One region of the Rhodococcus sp. 27YEA15 genome, then DNA from elsewhere that is predicted to be linked to it. Evidence: riboswitches for the same ligand, from Rfam matches in the RefSeq annotation. Region 1 holds a riboswitch; each other region holds the start of a gene.
What was found. Region 1 has a riboswitch for thiamine pyrophosphate ahead of ABH922_RS13185 (3-oxoacyl-ACP reductase). Riboswitches for the same ligand answer to the same signal wherever they lie in the genome.
Positions count from the first base shown of each region.

Region 1 (5,568 bases):
AACCATCACGGCAGTGGCCGTGTGGATCACGGACCGTCCTCGGATCCACGAGTTCATGGCCACCGGGCCCACCGACTACGACGACGGCTCCCTCGACGCGATCAGCAGCCTCAAATCCAGGATCGCGCGATCCGCACAGACCATCATCGCCGGGGCCTGCGCTTCGGTCGGAGTGCCGTTCGCCCCCTTCGCCTCGCTCCCCTTCGCGGTGGTCACCATGGTCGAGGGAACTCTGACCCGGTGGTCGCGCAGCCCCGAGCCCAAGCCCACGCGCGAGGAGATCGTCACCGATCTCACCAACTTTTCGTGGTACATGCTCGCCGGCGTCGCCCGATCGAGTGGAATCACCATCGATCCCGACAGCGAGCTGTCGTCGCTACTCGCTCGATTCTCGACCCCGGGCGAAGAGCATTAGCTCCTGGTCTTGTCGGAGCGGATCGGCTCGCCCCGGTACCTCGCTCGGTCCCCGTCGATGTGCAGACCGCGCCACACGCGCCGCGACACCCCGTTCATGAGTCCGAGTTCGGTTGCCAGGGTTCGCATGTCACCGAAGTAGCCCTGCAGAATCCGACGCGAGTGCGGACTCTTCCAGAAGGCGCTCTTCATCACCTCGTCCGGAACCCCGAACTCGACGGCAAATGCCTTGTGCGGAGCCATGATCTGGCCCGCCAGCCAGCGCATCGCAAGCGGAAACAGAACCGATGTGACCGCCCGGCTTGCTCGCGAAAGTTCGGGGACGTGGTTGCGGAGGAACTCGTGTGCGAACGAGATGTGCCGGGCCTCTTCGGCGATGTGAATCTCCATCGTCCGCAGCATTGCCGGTGGGGCATCCCTCCCCTCGCGGATGAGTTGTTTCTGGAAGTGGTCGATGGGTTCTTCACCAGCGAGAATTCCGATGAAGAAGATCACCGGGAACTTGGCGCCCAACACGCCGATCACCGGCGAGAGCCGCCTGAACGTCGGTCGCATACCTGGTACGTCGACCCCCGTTCGATTGACCAGTTCCTGGAACATCTGGATGTGGTTGCACTCCTCAGTCATCTCGTGCAAGCAGTAGCGGAACTCCGGCGATTGATTCGGTAGTGCCATGATGTACTGCATCATTCCGCGAATCAGGATGCTCTCGAAAGCCGAACCTACCTTCACGACGTTGGCCTGACGCCACATCCCCATCGCGATCCGGCGGTCCAACGGTTGCCGCCGGTACCACTCGGTTGCACCGAGCGGATCGGATTCCGGCGACAGGACCCAGCGAGGGTCGTTCGCATCGACAGCCAGTTCCCTTGATTCCCAGTCGATGTCGCGATACGGGTCGAAGCTTCGATGAACCGATCCGCCGGACAGTTGTCCGAGAACTTCACGGTAGTCCGACCCCCACCGGACGAACCTCGTCTGCGCCATCGGTGTCTCCTCTCGGCACGGACCCCCGGATCGCAACTGCAGAGCCCTCTGCCGTAAACATAATGGGACACCGAGTCCCACGCAACCCTTCGGTGGTGATTCAGCGACGAACCACCGGGACGACAGCGCGCACCTTCTCGTCCCGCAGATACAAGCCGATCCACATCAGGACTCCGACGTAGACCGCCGACAACGTGGTACTCAGTACCGACTGCTCGGCTCGGAGGTTCGCCAGCACCGCTCCCCCCAGATATCCGGTCAGTAGGATCGCCCCCAGAACAGCCGTTCTCGGAACGACGTAGAGCACGAGGCAGATCAACTGCACGATTCCGGCCGTCACCGCCAACGACTCGGGCAATCCCAACTCGGCGGACGCATCCTTGACTGCCTGCACGTTCAGCACGTGAGATATGCCGTCCGCGAGCATGAACAGTACGAACAATCCACTCAAAGCGAGCCCGATCCGACGTGCCACTCTCGACTGCGTCACCTGCGTCTCGATGCCGTGTGTGTCCATCGACCCATCTCCGATCGTCTTCGCACGGGCGGTCCCGTGCCCTTGCCTGTGAAGACCTCCCGGCGACCGGAAACTGATCGGGTCGGCCACCCACTCGCCAGGCGGCCGACCGCTCATGGTCTGATGGAGCATGACACGGGGTGCCGAAAAGGTCGGCTGAGATCAGACCCGATGAACCTGACCAGCTAGCACTGGCGGAGGGATGTCGTCATGACCGAACACAGTTTTCAGCCTGCACTCGCACTCGACGAGCAAGTAGTTCTCGTCACCGGGGGTGCCCGCGGGCTCGGCGCCGCACTCAGTCACGCGTTCGCCGGACAGGGCGCGCGGATAGTGGTCAATTACCATCGAAGCAAGAATGCCGCCGACGCCGTGGTCGCGGAACTGGGCGAGAGCCGCGCAGTAGCGGTAGGCGCCGACGTCACCGATCGAGGGTCGGTGGATCGTCTGTTCGCCACGGCCCGAGAGCATTTCGGAACCCCGATATCCACCGTCGTCAACAATGCCCTGGTCGACTTCAGTTTCAACGGCGACGCCAGGCCAAAGGCCGACACGATCACCTGGGCCGATTTCGACTCGCAGTTGCGCGGCAGTGTCGCCGGGACACTCAACACCACTCAAGCCGCACTCAGCGGTATGCGCGAGCTTGGATTCGGCCGAATCATCACCGTCGGAACGAATCTCGTACAGAATCCGGTGGTCCCCTACCACGACTACACCGCAGCCAAGGCCGCTCTTCTCGCACTGACACGGACGTTGTCGGCCGACCTCGGACCTGACTGCATCACCGTCAACATGATTTCCGGCGGACTGCTGCGGACCACCGATGCCAGTGCCGCCACCCCCGAGGCCGTGTTCGACATGATCGCCGCGAGTACACCGCTGCGGAGAGTGACCACTCCCGCCGAATTCGCCGACGCCGCATTGTTCTTCGCCTCCCCCTGGTCGCGAGCTGTCACGGGGCAGAACCTCGTGGTCGACGGCGGACTCGTCAAAGACTGATGAGAAGGCAATTGCGCCTCGGCGCATTTCTGCTCGGCTGCGGCCACCACAGCGCCGCCTGGCGCCACCCCGAGTCGCCCGTCGAAAGGCTGGGCGAGATAACCTATTACGAGGAGCTGGCCGGAACCGCCGAGCGCGGAAAACTCGACGCGGTGTTCTTCGCCGACGGCCACAGTGTTCGCGAGCCGGAGGCCGGAGCGTCGTGGTTCCTCGAACCGATCACCGCGCTGACGGCGATGGCGCGCGCCACCGAGCACATCGGGCTGGTCACCACGGTGTCGACGACGTTCTACACACCGTTCCATGCGGCCAGACTGCTGGCCTCGCTCGATCACATCAGCGGCGGGCGCGCCGGATGGAACGTCGTCACCTCGATGTTCGACCAGGAAGCCCGCAACCACGGGCTCGACACCATGCCGGACCACGCCACCCGGTACGCGCGGGCCGACGAATTCGTCGACGTGGCTCTGGCTCTGTGGAATTCGTGGTCGGTTGACGCGCTGATACTCGATCGGGACGGCGCATTCGCGGATGCAGGCAAGATTCACGCCATCGATCACCACGGCGCCAACTTCCGCGTAGACGGCCCGTTGACCGTCCCCCATTCGCCGCAGGGTGCGCCGGTCCTCTTCCAAGCCGGGGCCTCGGAGCAGGGCCGTGAACTTGCCGCTCGCCGGGCCGAGGCCATCTATTCGGTGGCGTACGATCTGCCCAGCGCACAGGCGTACTACCGAGATGTGAAGGCCCGCATCGGTCGCGCCGGCCGGGAACCCGATTCGGTGCCGATCATGCCCGGCCTCGTGACGTACGTCGGCAGCAGTGCGGCCGAGGCCCGCGCGAAGAAGGCCGAACTGGATCTTCTACTGCCGACGGCTCAGTCAATCGCGCAGTTGTCACTGTTCACCGGCCAGAACTGCCAGGACTGGGATCTGGACTCCCCCGTTCCGGAGTTGCCGCCACTCGAGGAGTTCACCGGCCCACAAGGTCGGTACTCGACCATTCTGCGGATCGTCGAGAAGGACTCGCCCACGGTGCGGGAGCTGCTGGGCACACTCGCTGCGGGCGGCGGTCACGCCACGATGATCGGCACCCCCGAATCCATTGCCGACGAGATGGAGACCTGGCTGGTGGGCGCCGGCGCTGACGGTTTCAACTTGATGCCGCCCACCTACCCACAGGGGCTGGAAGACTTCGTCGATCAGGTGATCCCGATTCTGCAGCAGCGCGGACTCTTCCGGCGCGAATACGAAGGGACCACCCTTCGCGACAACCTTGTCAGTCCGGCAACAACGGCACCGAGATCCCGGGGTCACGCCCCAACAGCACACCCCGGGTGAGTGCACCCGTTCCGAACTTCTTCCGGACACTGTCCACTGCCGAATCCAGTGCGGCAGTGTCCGGCCCGTCGAACGGCAGTTCCAGTTGTTTCGCCCCGTCGCGGTCCAGGTTGGCAACCGCGATACCGATCAGCGTGATCCCTTTCTCCGCGATCAACGGTGCCGCGTCGTCGAGGAGAATCATTGCCGCGGTTAAGATCTCGCTCGTTTCGGCCGACGACCGGCGCAGAGTTCGGTCACGGGTCACACGGGTGAAGTCGGCAAATCGCAGACGCAGCGTCACGGTGCGCCCGGTTCGCCGAGCGGTGCGCATACGACCGGTCACGCGGTCCACCAAAGCGATCAACGCGGCCTCGAGTTCACTGCGGGAATGCACCCCACGCCCCAGAGCCCGCTGGGCGCCCATCGAACCGCGACCCTGGCGTGCCTGCACCGGCCGGGGGTCACGATTGTGGGAGAGAGCGTAAAGATGGCGTCCGGCACCGCGGCCCAGGATCGACACGATCGACGCCTCGTCGTGCCTGGCCACGTCTCCTACCGTCACGATGTCGAAATCGCGCAGCTTCCGGGCGGTGATCCGGCCGACGCCCCACAGCTTCTCGACGGGCAACGGGTGCAGAAAGTTGATCTCGCCGTCCGGCGGGACCAACAGCAGACCGTCGGGTTTCGCGAACGCGCTGGCGACCTTCGCCAGGAATTTCGTCCGAGCGATGCCGACGGTGATGGGTAGTCCGACCTGCTCGGCGACGTCGCGTCGGAGCTTGGCGCCGATTTCGAGTGGGGTCCCCACAATGCGAGCCAGTCCGCCGACTTCGAGGAACGCCTCGTCGATGGAAATGCCCTCCACCAGCGGTGACGTGTCACGAAAGACGTCGAACACGTCTTTGCTGGCCTGCGAGTACGCAGACATTCTCGGGGAAACCACGATCGCCTGCGGACACAGCGCTCTGGCCTGAGCACCACTCATCGCGGTGCGGACACCGAACGCCTTGGCCTCGTAGCTGGCCGCGAGTACAACGCCGCCGCCTACGATCACCGGCTGCCCGGCCAGCTCAGGATCGTCGCGCTGCTCCACCGAGGCGTAGAACGAGTCGAGGTCCGCGTGCAGGATCGTGGCCTCACCCTGCTGGTGAACACCCGAATTTCCTGACATCACGGACACGAACGCATGTTCGCACGTGGGTACGACAGCGGCCCGCCCTGTCCCGGTCCGACGGCAACGACATCCACGCCCTCGACGCGTCCGGCTGCAACAGCCTTGGCAATTCGATCAGCGAACAGCATGACACAGAGCCTCATATCGACTGTCCC
Region 1 covers NZ_JBMHHW010000001.1:2,842,495-2,848,062, forward strand. The annotation lists gene ABH922_RS13170 (TetR/AcrR family transcriptional regulator) at 1-415, shown strand, start outside; gene ABH922_RS13175 (AurF N-oxygenase family protein) at 412-1,401, opposite strand; gene ABH922_RS13180 (DoxX family protein) at 1,502-1,918, opposite strand; TPP riboswitch at 2,045-2,138, shown strand; gene ABH922_RS13185 (3-oxoacyl-ACP reductase) at 2,129-2,920, shown strand; gene ABH922_RS13190 (LLM class flavin-dependent oxidoreductase) at 2,920-4,257, shown strand; gene dinB (DNA polymerase IV) at 4,196-5,410, opposite strand; gene ABH922_RS13200 (hypothetical protein) at 5,410-5,541, opposite strand.

Region 2 (5,568 bases), 1.6 Mb from region 1:
CGCCAGTACAGGGCTATATCGCGGGCCCACAGGACAGCAGCATCATTCTGAGCGTTCGTCCAGTTTCGCTGTCGGCAACAGCAGCGATTCGCACTGGCAGACCGTCGTGATTCACGCCGCAGTAAAGTAACGGGCGACCCATTACCTGCTTCGAACGAAGCAGTCGAAGCTCGAACGGAGGCCGACATGTCGGTAACGGTGACGCACAATCGCGAGGCGACCCGCTTCGAAATCCACGTGGACGGCGAGCTCGCCGGATTCGCGGAATACACCGACGCCGACGGAGTTCGTGACATGCATCACACGGTGACCTACCCCCAGTTCCGCGGGCAGGGTCTGGCCGCGATCGTCGTGCGGGAAGCGCTCGAGAACTCCAGGGCTGCCGAACTGACGATTCGCCCGACATGCTCGTACGTCGCAAAGTTCATCGACGACAATCCCGAGTTCCAGACCAGGTGACCGGCCACCGGGCCACACCGGTTCACTGGAAACCCATGACCTCGTTTCCCCACGCGGTCCTCAATCCATGGTCCGGATCGTCCAGCAGTACGTCGACGGTGTCGATGATCAACGTTGAACGGCGTTCGGCGTCGTAGGGCGCCCAGTGCTTCGAGCCGTCCAGCGCCGCCGGTACCGCATGTGCTGCAAATGCCAGCCATCGGCGCTGAACCCTGCCCGCCACCTCCATTGCCGCCTTGCGACCCCCGAGCCAGAACGTCGGATCGACGTTCAACGTCCCGAAGTTCCCGAACACGTACGGCAGTTCGGTAGCGTGCCCGGCGCCGATCCGCGCGGCTTTGAGCATCGGAGTTGCGTGATCGAAGCGGTACAACCACGTCGGGGAATGCCTGGAATGAGCGTCCGCAATCCACAACGACGGCATCCGGAACGCAGCATCGGTCGAAAGCGCCAGCACACCAGAAGGTTTCGCGTGGTCCGGGTATGCAGACATGATCTCGGCCAACTTGGTCGGCGACATGTCGGGGTGATCGTCTGCCAGAAGTTGCAACATCGCTTCCACCGACTGCGCACTCACCGGCATCAACGGGGATTTCATGAACTTGAAGATCGAAGCCTCGTCCTTGTTCGATCCGATGATGAGCGGAATTCGGTGCGCATAACCCTTCTGAAATGCCGCAACCGGGTAGTGCGGCACCAACTTCCGGTCGACAACCGGTGCCATCGCCAGGGTGCCGGGAGTTCGCTGCGGAATCTCGTTGACAAGCTCGTCGCTCGCAGCGACGATAACTGCTAGATCAAGATCACGAAGTGATCCGGCGTCCTCGGGATTGATCGAGAGCAATTCGAGGAAACGCGCAGCCACGGTCCTCGCTCGCTCGGCACCGTAGACCGATGTCGCCGGCGGGCTCTGCGCGATCGCGCGGTGAAACAACCCTTCCGCGCTCGGGCACGTCATCAGCGTCGTGATGGAACCCGCACCGGAGGACTCACCGAACACGGTGACTTCGTCAGGATCACCGCCAAATGCATCGATATTGTCACGCACCCACTCGAGTGCGGCAATCTGATCTCGCAGACCACAATTCGATTCGAATTCCACGTCGGGGGTCGAGAACGCAGAGAGGTCGAGGAAGCCGAGCGCACCCACTCGGTAGTTGAACGACACCAGCACGACATTGCCGGATTCGACCAGGTGCCGACCGTCGTAGATCGTCTGGGCGGCGGAACCGAGACAATAGGCGCCTCCGTGGATCCACACCATCACCGGCAGCAGTTCTCCACTGGGCTCCGGCGCCCACACGTTCACGGACAGGCAGTCCTCGTCGATCACGAAGGCCCGATCGATCGGCACCGCCGGGCTCTGCCCCTGCGGTGCGATCGGTCCGAAATCCCGACACTCGCGAACATCGCTCCACGGTTCGGGCGGCACCGGGGCTCGGAATCGACGCTCGCCCACCGGCGCCGCCGCATAGGGAATGCCTTTCCAGGCATATACCGATCCGTCATGGTGTCCACGTACCGCGCCCGAACGAGTAGGCACTACCAGAGTTCCGTCCTCGATCGCTTCCGGTCGAACTTCGGTCTCCATACCGCAATCCCCTCACGCCCCGAACCTGGCCCGATCTCCACCAAACGTACCAACGTCCCGAAGGCGCGGCAGCCCGCCCGAACCCTCGGTGTTAAGGTCGGTGAGTTCTGACACGGGGTGCTCCGCACGGGCGGGGCTGAGAACACACCCGGGAACCTGATCAGGTAATGCTGACGAAGGGATGTCATGGCTACTACACAGCCTGCACACACGCCTGTCGCTATGTCGACGGGCCGCTTCACCGATCACCTGTGGTCCGAGATCACGGAACTCCGCACCGCGATCGACTCCCTGGAGTTCTTGCGCCGACTCGGCGACGGAACTCTGCCGCTGGAGAACTTCCGGTTCTATCTCGAGCAGGACAAGCTCTATCTGGAGGGATACGCGACCGCGTTGGCGCTGGTCGCCGCTCACGCTCCCGACCCGGTTTCCGCGGGCTTCTGGGCCAATTCCGCGTTCACGACGGCCACGGTGGAGTCTTCGCTGCACGACGGACTACTCGCGGGCGACACCCTCCCCGCCGGCTCCGGCCTGCCGGAACACTCACCCGCATGTCTGGGCTACGTGTCGTATCTGACGGCCACCGCTGCAACTGCGCCCTATGCCGTCTCGGCGGCTGCCGTGCTGCCGTGCTTCTGGATCTACGCGGAAGTCGGACGCGAGCTCGCTGCATCGGCCCGTCAAGTACTCGACGCCGATCCGTCACATCCGTACGCGCAGTGGGTAACCACGTACGATGCCCCGGAGTTTCACGAATCAGTGGCTGCGGCACGCGAACTCGTCGACACCGCAGCAGCGGCCGCTACCGAGGCCGATCGAGCGGCGATGAGCAAGGCGTTCCGCATCGCCAGTCGCTACGAGCTGATGTTCTGGGATTCCGCCCTGAACGTACAGCCGTGGCCGGCGTCGTGACGTCCTTCGCGGCCTTGCGCCGGGCACTGTCCACCTCGGCCGCCGTCGCCCTGGCCTTGACGGTGGTGACCGGGTGCGCCGCCGGCAGCGAATCTTCGCCGAACACCATCAGATTCGCTCTGGACTGGACACCGAACACCAACCACACCGGTATCTACGTCGCCCTGCAGGAGGGGTACTTCGCCGACGCCGGTCTCGACGTGCAGATCCTGCCGTACAACAATACGGCGCCGGACACCCTGGTGGATGCGGGCAACGCCGAGTTCGGAATCAGCACGCAGAGCCAAGCCACGTTCGCGGGCGCGGCCGGTGCCGATACCGTCTCCGTCATCGCACCACTTCAACACCGAGCCACCGGGATCGGGGTGAAGGCCGATCGGACCGACATCACCCGCCCACGAGATCTGGACGGAAAAACCTATGCCGGTTTCGGAGATCCGGGCGAGGTCGAGACGCTACAGCAGATAATCCGGAACGACGGCGGTACCGGCGACTTCGAGTCCGTGACACTCGGCACCTCCGCGTACGAAGCCGTCTACTCGGGTCAAGCCGACTTCACCGTCTCCTACTTCGCGTGGGAAGGCCTCGAGGCCCAGCACAACGGAACACCGATGCGGTACTTCCAGTACACGGATTTCGGTTTCCCCGACGAGTACTCCATCGTCATCGACGGAAATCGGCAATGGCTGAGTGCGCATCCCGATCAGGCCCGCCAGTTCGTACAGGCCGTGCAACGCGGATATCGAACTGCCGCAGAGGACCCCGACAAGGCAGCGCAGGATCTGATAGACGCCAATCCCGGGGTCTTCACCGACGAGAATCTCGTCCGCGAGAGCCAACGGATGCTTGCCGCCGATTACATGAAGGACGCAAACGGCGTCGTCGGTACCCAGAATCTCGAAACCTGGTCGGGTTACTCGGGTTTCCTGTTCGACCACGCGCTGCTGGCCGGACCGGACGGTAAGACGTTGACCGCCAAGCCCGACTGGTCGGAGTACTTCACCAATGAGTATCTCGACGCGTCCTGACCCGGTGCGGCGGTTCACCAAAGCCACCCGGAACGTTCTACCGGCCCTGATGGTTCTGGTTCTGCTCGTCCTCGCGTGGCAGGTCTACGTCGACGTGAGCGGAATCAGGCCGCAAGTTCTCCCGTCCCCCGCACGGGTGCTCTCCCAAGGGTGGGACAACCGCTCGGTGATCGCCGGGCACGCCGCGTCGACACTGCAGGTGACGGTGATCGGATTCACGGTTTCGCTCGCGCTGGCGTGGTTGCTGGCGATCGTGGTCGACTTCTCGCCGTGGCTCGCACGGGCGCTGGTTCCGCTGTTCGTTGTCTCGCAAACCCTGCCGATCATCGCCATTGCACCGCTGATGATCATCTGGTTCGGCTTCGGCCTCTTGCCGAAGATACTGGTCATCGCGCTCGCGACCTTCTTCCCGATGACCATCGGCCTCGTCGAGGGCTTCGCGGCCGCCGACCGCGAGGCAGGCGCTCTCCTGCGAAGTATGGGTGGGTCACGATGGCAGGAGTTCAGGTATGTCCGCCTTCCGTCGGCGATTCCACGATTCTTCACCGCCCTGCGGATAGGTATCACCTACGCGGTGGTGGGTGCGGTGTTCTCGGAGTACGTCGGTGCGACATCCGGTCTGGGGATTTACATGAGCACCCAGAAGAACTCGTTCCGAACGGACCTGGTGCTCGCGGCCGTCCTGGTCACCGCGGCCATCAGCATCACCTTGTACCTGTTGACATTTGCCGTGGAACGAGTCGTCGCGCCGTGGGCACTGCAGAGGAGGCCTCCGGCGTGAGAGAAGATTCGGTGACCGACGAGAAGATGGTCGAGATTCGCGATCTCACCAAATCGTTTGCAACCGGCGGCGAATCGCGACTCGTGCTCGATTCGGTGTCCTTCTCGGCAGACGTCGGTGAATTCGTCTCGGTGATCGGACCGAGCGGGTGCGGCAAGAGCACCGTCTTCAACGTCGTCGCCGGGCTCGAAGAGCCGACCTCCGGCACGGTGGAAATTGCCGGACGGCCGGTGGCCTCGGCGATCCGCGGCGAGGTGCCGACTGCATACATGCCACAGAAGGATCTGCTGTTCCCCTGGCGATCGATACTCGACAACACCGCTCTCGGACTCGAAGTCCAGGGCGCGAGCAAGAAGCAAGCCCGCCACCGCGCCCGAGAACTCTTCCCGCCCTTCGGTCTGTCCGGCTTCGAGGACGCCAGACCGGCACAGCTGTCCGGCGGCATGCGGCAACGAGCAGCCATGCTGCGCACCGTGGTTCAAGGCAAGCCGGTTCTTCTTCTCGACGAGCCGTTCGGCGCACTGGACTCGCTGACCCGAACCGACATGCAGTCCTGGTTGCAGGAGGTGTGGCAGCAGTACCGCTGGACGGTGCTGATGATCACGCACGACATCCGTGAGGCCATCTATCTCTCGGACAAGGTCGTCGTACTCTCGGCTCGACCGGCGCAGGTCCGACGCATCGTGACCGTTCCGTTGCCACGGCCGCGAGAGTTGTCCATGATCACCTCACCGGAATTCGCCGCAGTGGAGCGTGAACTGCTCGAAGTACTGCACGAATCCGCCCGCGAGTAGTCA
Region 2 covers NZ_JBMHHW010000001.1:1,202,797-1,208,364, reverse strand. The annotation lists gene ABH922_RS05595 (GNAT family N-acetyltransferase) at 187-459, shown strand; gene ABH922_RS05590 (carboxylesterase/lipase family protein) at 482-2,050, opposite strand; TPP riboswitch at 2,154-2,249, shown strand; gene ABH922_RS05585 (TenA family protein) at 2,237-2,962, shown strand; gene ABH922_RS05580 (ABC transporter substrate-binding protein) at 2,947-3,990, shown strand; gene ABH922_RS05575 (ABC transporter permease) at 3,968-4,771, shown strand; gene ABH922_RS05570 (ABC transporter ATP-binding protein) at 4,798-5,565, shown strand.
Region 2: it holds a riboswitch for thiamine pyrophosphate, as region 1 does, so the genes downstream of both, ABH922_RS05585 (TenA family protein) here and ABH922_RS13185 (3-oxoacyl-ACP reductase) in region 1, are expected to answer to the same signal.

Region 3 (5,568 bases), 1.0 Mb from region 1:
TGGACGACAAACCGACGACAGCAGCCAGACCGAGTGCGAGGACGATGATGATGACCGTGCACCACAGGGGTGACTTGGTGGTGGTGATCTTGATTCTTTCAGCACTGAGGACAGCCATTACAGTGCACCTCCCATGGAATTGTTCTGTGCGCCGTCGACTCCGGTCGCCTGGTACTGGACATCGTCACCGGTGAGTTTCATGAAGGCATCCTCGAGTGAGCCCTGATGAGAAGCCAACTCGTACAACATGATCCCGTTCGATCCGGCCAGACCACCGATCACGTCGGTGGTGGAATCGACCACCACCAATGCCGGCGCCGCGCCGGTACCGTCCTCCCGGACCGTGAGCCCCTGCGAGGTCAACACACTGCGCAGTGCATCCAGTTGCGGGCTACGAACACGCACCGTGGACTCCGAGGAGCGATCCACGAATTCCTGGACCGAGGAATCGGAGATCAACCGGCCCCGACCGATGACCACCAGATTCTCCGCCGTGAGCGCCATCTCGGTGAGCAGGTGCGAGGACACCAACACCGTGCGCCCCTCGGACGCCAAGCGCTGCATGAACTTACGGATCCAGACGATGCCCTCGGGGTCGAGACCGTTGACCGGCTCGTCGAACAACAAAATCTTCGGATCCCCCAGCAGCGCCCCGGCCAAGCCGAGTCGCTGCGACATCCCGAGGGAGAATCCGCCCGCTTTCTTGCCCGCGACCTCGGACAACCCGACCAGCCCGAGGACCTCGTCGACGCGGGACTTGGGAATCGAGTTCGATGCCGCCATCCACTGCAGGTGGGCCCGCGCACTGCGGTTCGGGTGCACCCACTTCGCGTCGAGCAGTGCGCCGACGGTCCGTAGCGGGTCTTTGAGTTCGCGGTACGGTTTGCCGTCTACCAGCGCCTGCCCGGCCGTGGGGCGGTCCAAGCCCAAGATCATGCGCATCGTGGTGGACTTGCCGGCGCCGTTGGGTCCGAGGAACCCGGTCACCACCCCCGACTTGACCGTGAACGTCAGATCGTCCACCGCTTTGGTGGGCCCGTATGCCTTGGTCAATCCCCTCAGTTCAATCATGAGGAGAAGTTTGCCCTACGTTTGCGCTCCCCACATCCGCCGCAGGTCTAGTTCGAGGTGGTACTCAGGTAGGACACCGGGGCGGAGCCCCGCAGCGAAACCGGGGCGGAGCCCCGCAGCGAAACCGGGTCCGAGCCCGATGTCCTATCCGGAAGGGAGGCTACGACGAGGCCTGCGCCCAGAATCGACGCGGGATTCGACCAGCCCGGCGCGCTTCGTACCCGGCGACGACGGCGTGCCGCATCGCCGACGCCATCAGCGCCGGTTCCTTGGCTCGGGTGACTGCGGTGGCGAGCAGGACGGCGTCGCAACCGAGCTCCATCGCCAAAGTCGCGTCACTGGCCGTTCCGATTCCGGCGTCGAGGATCACCGGGACCCCGGCGCGTTCGACGATCATCTCGATGTTGTGCGGGTTGGCGATACCGAGCCCGGTGCCGATGGGCGAGCCGAGGGGCATCACGGCGGCGCAGCCGACATCCTCGAGTCGACGTGCGAGCACCGGATCGTCGGTGGTGTACGGCAGCACGGTGAAACCGTCGTCCACCAACAGCTCGGCAGCCTTGACCAGTTCGATCGCGTCCGGCAACAAGGTCCGCTCGTCGGCGATCACTTCGAGTTTGACCCAATCGGTCTCGAGTGCCTCGCGGGCGAGCTGGGCGGTCAGCACTGCTTCTGCGGAGCCGCGACAACCAGCGGTGTTCGGCAACGGTTCGATGCCGAGTGCGCGAAGCAGGTCGAGCACGCCGGTACCGCCGGCGGCGTCGACGCGTCGCATGGCCACCGTCGTCAGTTCGGTTCCGGACGCGACCAATGCCTCTTCGAGGACCGCGAGGTTGGCCGCCCCGCCGGTCCCGGTGATCAGGCGTGAGCCGAAGGTTCGGCCGGCGATGGTCAACAAGTCGTGTTCAGCCACCCTGCACCGCCGTGAGGATTTCGATGTTCGCGCCACGCTCGACGGACTCGCTCCAACGGCCGCGGGGGAACAGCGCTCCGTCGATGGCCACCGCGATGCCCTTCGTGGGCAGGGACAGGTGCACCAGAAGGTCCGACACCGTTACGGCCTGCGGAAACTCGAGGTCTTCGCCGTTGACGGTGATCCCGATCGGGATCTGCTCACTCATTACAATTCCTCACTTGTTCTAGACTTCGGTGTTCGCCAATCACGGCGATTCGGTATGTCGGCAAATCTCTGCGGTTCCGTTCCCTCGACTTCGGTCAGATTCGTTCCGTTGAGCAGAGCAACTGTGGCGTCCGCGGTGATCGGAGTGAGCAGGACACCGTTGCGTCCGTGGCCGGTGGCGGCGACGACGCGGTCGGACAGCCGTCCGATGAGCGGTAGGTTGTCCGGCGTCATCGGCCGGAGTCCGGCGTTGCACTCGTACAGCTCGTATTCACCGATGGCGGGCATGAGCGCTTCGGCGTCGTTGATCAAGTCGCGAACACCGGCGACGGTGACCTGGATGTCCTCACCGGATTCGTACTGTGTTGCGCCGACGACGATTCCGTCGGCGCGCGGCACGAGGTACGCCGGGCGCCCGTGGACGCTGCCCCGGATGGTGCGACTGGGCGCGGGTGTGACCGATGCCCGCGCGCGTAGTCGCAGGATTTCGCCTTTGACGGGCCGGACGGGTAGTCCCGGCCACAGTTTCGCGGACGCGATCCCGGCGGTCAGGACGATCTGGTCGGTGTCGAGCTCGTCGAGATCATGGACAGGCCGTCCGATCAGCTCGACTCCCTCGGCGACGCAGGCGTCCTGCAGCGCGGTGAGCAGTCGCCTGTTGTCAACCGCCGATTCCCCGACGGCCAGCAGGCCCGAGCGAATCCGTGGCCCGAGCATCGGCTCCAATTCCCGGATTCGGGCGCGCCCGACAACTTCCAGTTCGTGGCCTTGGGCGCTCACCCATTCGGCGATGGTCTGCAGATCCTGCGCGTCGGCGGCGTCGAGGGCGACGGTCAACGAACTGTCGGCGGTGAAGACCGATTGCCCGAACTTCTCCAGTTCGGCTCCGAAATCGGGCCAGCGTTGCAGAGAGGCCGCTCCGACGGCCAACGCAGTTTCCTCACCCGGCCACCCTTCCGAGAGCGGCGCAAGCATTCCGCCGGCCACCCAGGAGGCGCCGGATCCCAGTGCGGGGTCGTACAACCGGACAACCCAACCATCGCGAGCCGCGCGCCAGGCGACCGCGAGGCCGATGACTCCGCCGCCGACCACCGACACCGTCCGAGACTGTGTGATCACGTAACTTCCTCCACTTCCTGCGCCGGCATGATCCGGGTCAGGTCTGACGGTCGGGATCTCTCGCGATCCCCTCTCAGCCCCACGCTCCCGGCTATCGCGACAAAGCGGTTACCGGTTTTCGGGACTCCCGTGTTGAACCTTGCGCCCTAGAGGCTACCGTTTGCTCCGTGCACCCCACACATCCCAGTGACATCATCGACCGGCGGCAGCGCCTGGCAGCAGCGCAGCTGTACCTGTGCACCGATGCTCGGCGTGAGCGAGGTGACCTCGCGCAGTTCGCGGAGGCCGCGCTGTCCGGGGGCGTCGACATCATTCAATTGCGTGACAAGGGCTCGGCCGGTGAGCGGGAGTTCGGCCCGCTCGAAGCGAAGGACGAGCTGATCGCACTCGGCGTGTTGGCGGCGGCGGCTCGTCGGCACGGGGCTCTTCTCGCCGTCAACGACCGTGCGGACCTCGCGATGGCGTCCGGCGCCGATGTTCTCCATCTCGGCCAGAACGACATCCCGGTCCCCTATGCCCGCACCGTGGTCGGCGAGGACGTCGTCATCGGTCGGTCCACCAGCAGCCGGGCCCAGGCGAGCCTGGCCGCGATCGAGGAAGGCGTCGACTACTTCTGCACCGGACCGGTGTGGGCCACTCCGACCAAGCCGAACCGGAAGGCGTCGGGTCTGGATCTTGTTCGGTCCACTGCCGAGGCGGCGCCGCCTCGCCCGTGGTTCGCCATCGGCGGTATCGACGAGGAACGTCTGCCGGAACTACTCGAAAACGGTGCAACCAGAATTGTGGTGGTTCGGGCTCTCACCGACGCTCCGGATCCGCAGGCGGCGGCGCGGCGTATGGTTCAAGCGCTCGAAGCTAACGCCGCCAACAGTTAACGTTCGGCATTCTGATGGCCCGGTTTCGACATTTTCCGTGATGTCGATCGCAGTTTCCCCTGCGTTCACGCGACGATCCAGCAAACATTCCGAAACTAGTGATTTTGGTCACACTGGTGATTTAAGGGATGCTTCCGGCGAATTGCTCAGGTAGTTTCTCCCCAGTTATTAAACGACCTTTTAGGAGTTCACATGGCATCTCTCGGCAGCGGATCTCTCGGCGGCGGATCGCTCGACAGCGGATCTCTCGACAGCAAGAACCTCGACCAGATCGGCCAGCTGCTCAAGCTCGGCATCACCGCAGTCAGCTTCATCACCGCACTGACATCGCTGAGCTGATCTCGTCGAGATCACATCGCTGAGCTGATCTCGTCGAGCTCACGAAGCCAGACGAGAAGGGGCCGAATTCCCGTGGGAGTTCGGCCCCTTCTCGTCTGCGCGAACAGACCCGTCGTCTACCGACTGCCGGAACCCGTCTCCGAACACCCTGCGCGCAGGTGTCCGCTCGCGACATCTGACCCGGCATTGCCCGGCCACCAGCCGAATCGGCCGTCCGCCAACACCACGGTATGCGGGTGAGCCGGACCTGATCCGACCGCCGACGTTCGTAACTGCGGCCAGGACGATCCGAATCCGGGGTGCAACGGCAACGTATCGACCTCCGCTTCCCGTACCCACCGCAATTCGGTGCTCTCACCGTTGGCGACGGTAACGAGCGGATGCGAGGCGTCGGCGACAACTGTCGTGTACGTCCATCCACTTTCTGCGCGCATCGTGATCACCTCACCGCGTACCTCGACTGCTCCCTCGTCGATCCCGGCCTCTTCGTGGGCCTCCCGCACCGCTGCGTGTGTTGTGCTCTCGTGCGAATCCCGTGCTCCACCGGGCAGCGCCCAGGTTCCGCCCTGATGGCTCCATGCCGCTCGATGCTGCAGCAACACCATCGGCGACCCGTCGGAGTCCGGGGCTCTCAGAAGTAAACCGGCAGCGCCGTGGCGCCCCCAATGCCGTGTACCGTCCGGTCCGATCGACCAACCGTCACCGTCACCACGCATCGACTACCTCGCTCCGCCCGCTCTGACCGTTGTCACACACTAACGCGTGCAATCGGCTCGAGTCTCACGCGATCCTTATATGCTCGCGAAGATTCTCTGATTCTTTTTCTCTGCCACCGACGGTGAAACGAGGTGTTCGATGCTCGACCTCGTCGTCACATCCGTCGAACCTGCCGGTAGACCCCCTGACGATTCACTTCGACCACGGTTTCAGCGGGAACTGCGCTCGTTCTTCGCGTCCACCCCCGGACGACTGACCCTGCTCGGCCTGGTGTTGGTGGTGATCACGGTGGCGGCCGGTCTGCTTGCCGCTGCCACCATCGAGCGT
Region 3 covers NZ_JBMHHW010000001.1:3,847,372-3,852,939, forward strand. The annotation lists gene ABH922_RS17910 (ABC transporter permease) at 1-118, opposite strand, end outside; gene ABH922_RS17915 (ABC transporter ATP-binding protein) at 118-1,071, opposite strand; gene ABH922_RS17920 (thiazole synthase) at 1,232-1,984, opposite strand; gene thiS (sulfur carrier protein ThiS) at 1,977-2,192, opposite strand; gene thiO (glycine oxidase ThiO) at 2,192-3,310, opposite strand; TPP riboswitch at 3,308-3,451, opposite strand; gene thiE (thiamine phosphate synthase) at 3,478-4,185, shown strand; gene ABH922_RS17940 (hypothetical protein) at 4,378-4,524, shown strand; gene ABH922_RS17945 (NUDIX hydrolase) at 4,641-5,240, opposite strand; gene ABH922_RS17950 (hypothetical protein) at 5,380-5,568, shown strand, end outside.
Region 3: it holds a riboswitch for thiamine pyrophosphate, as region 1 does, so the genes downstream of both, thiO (glycine oxidase ThiO) here and ABH922_RS13185 (3-oxoacyl-ACP reductase) in region 1, are expected to answer to the same signal.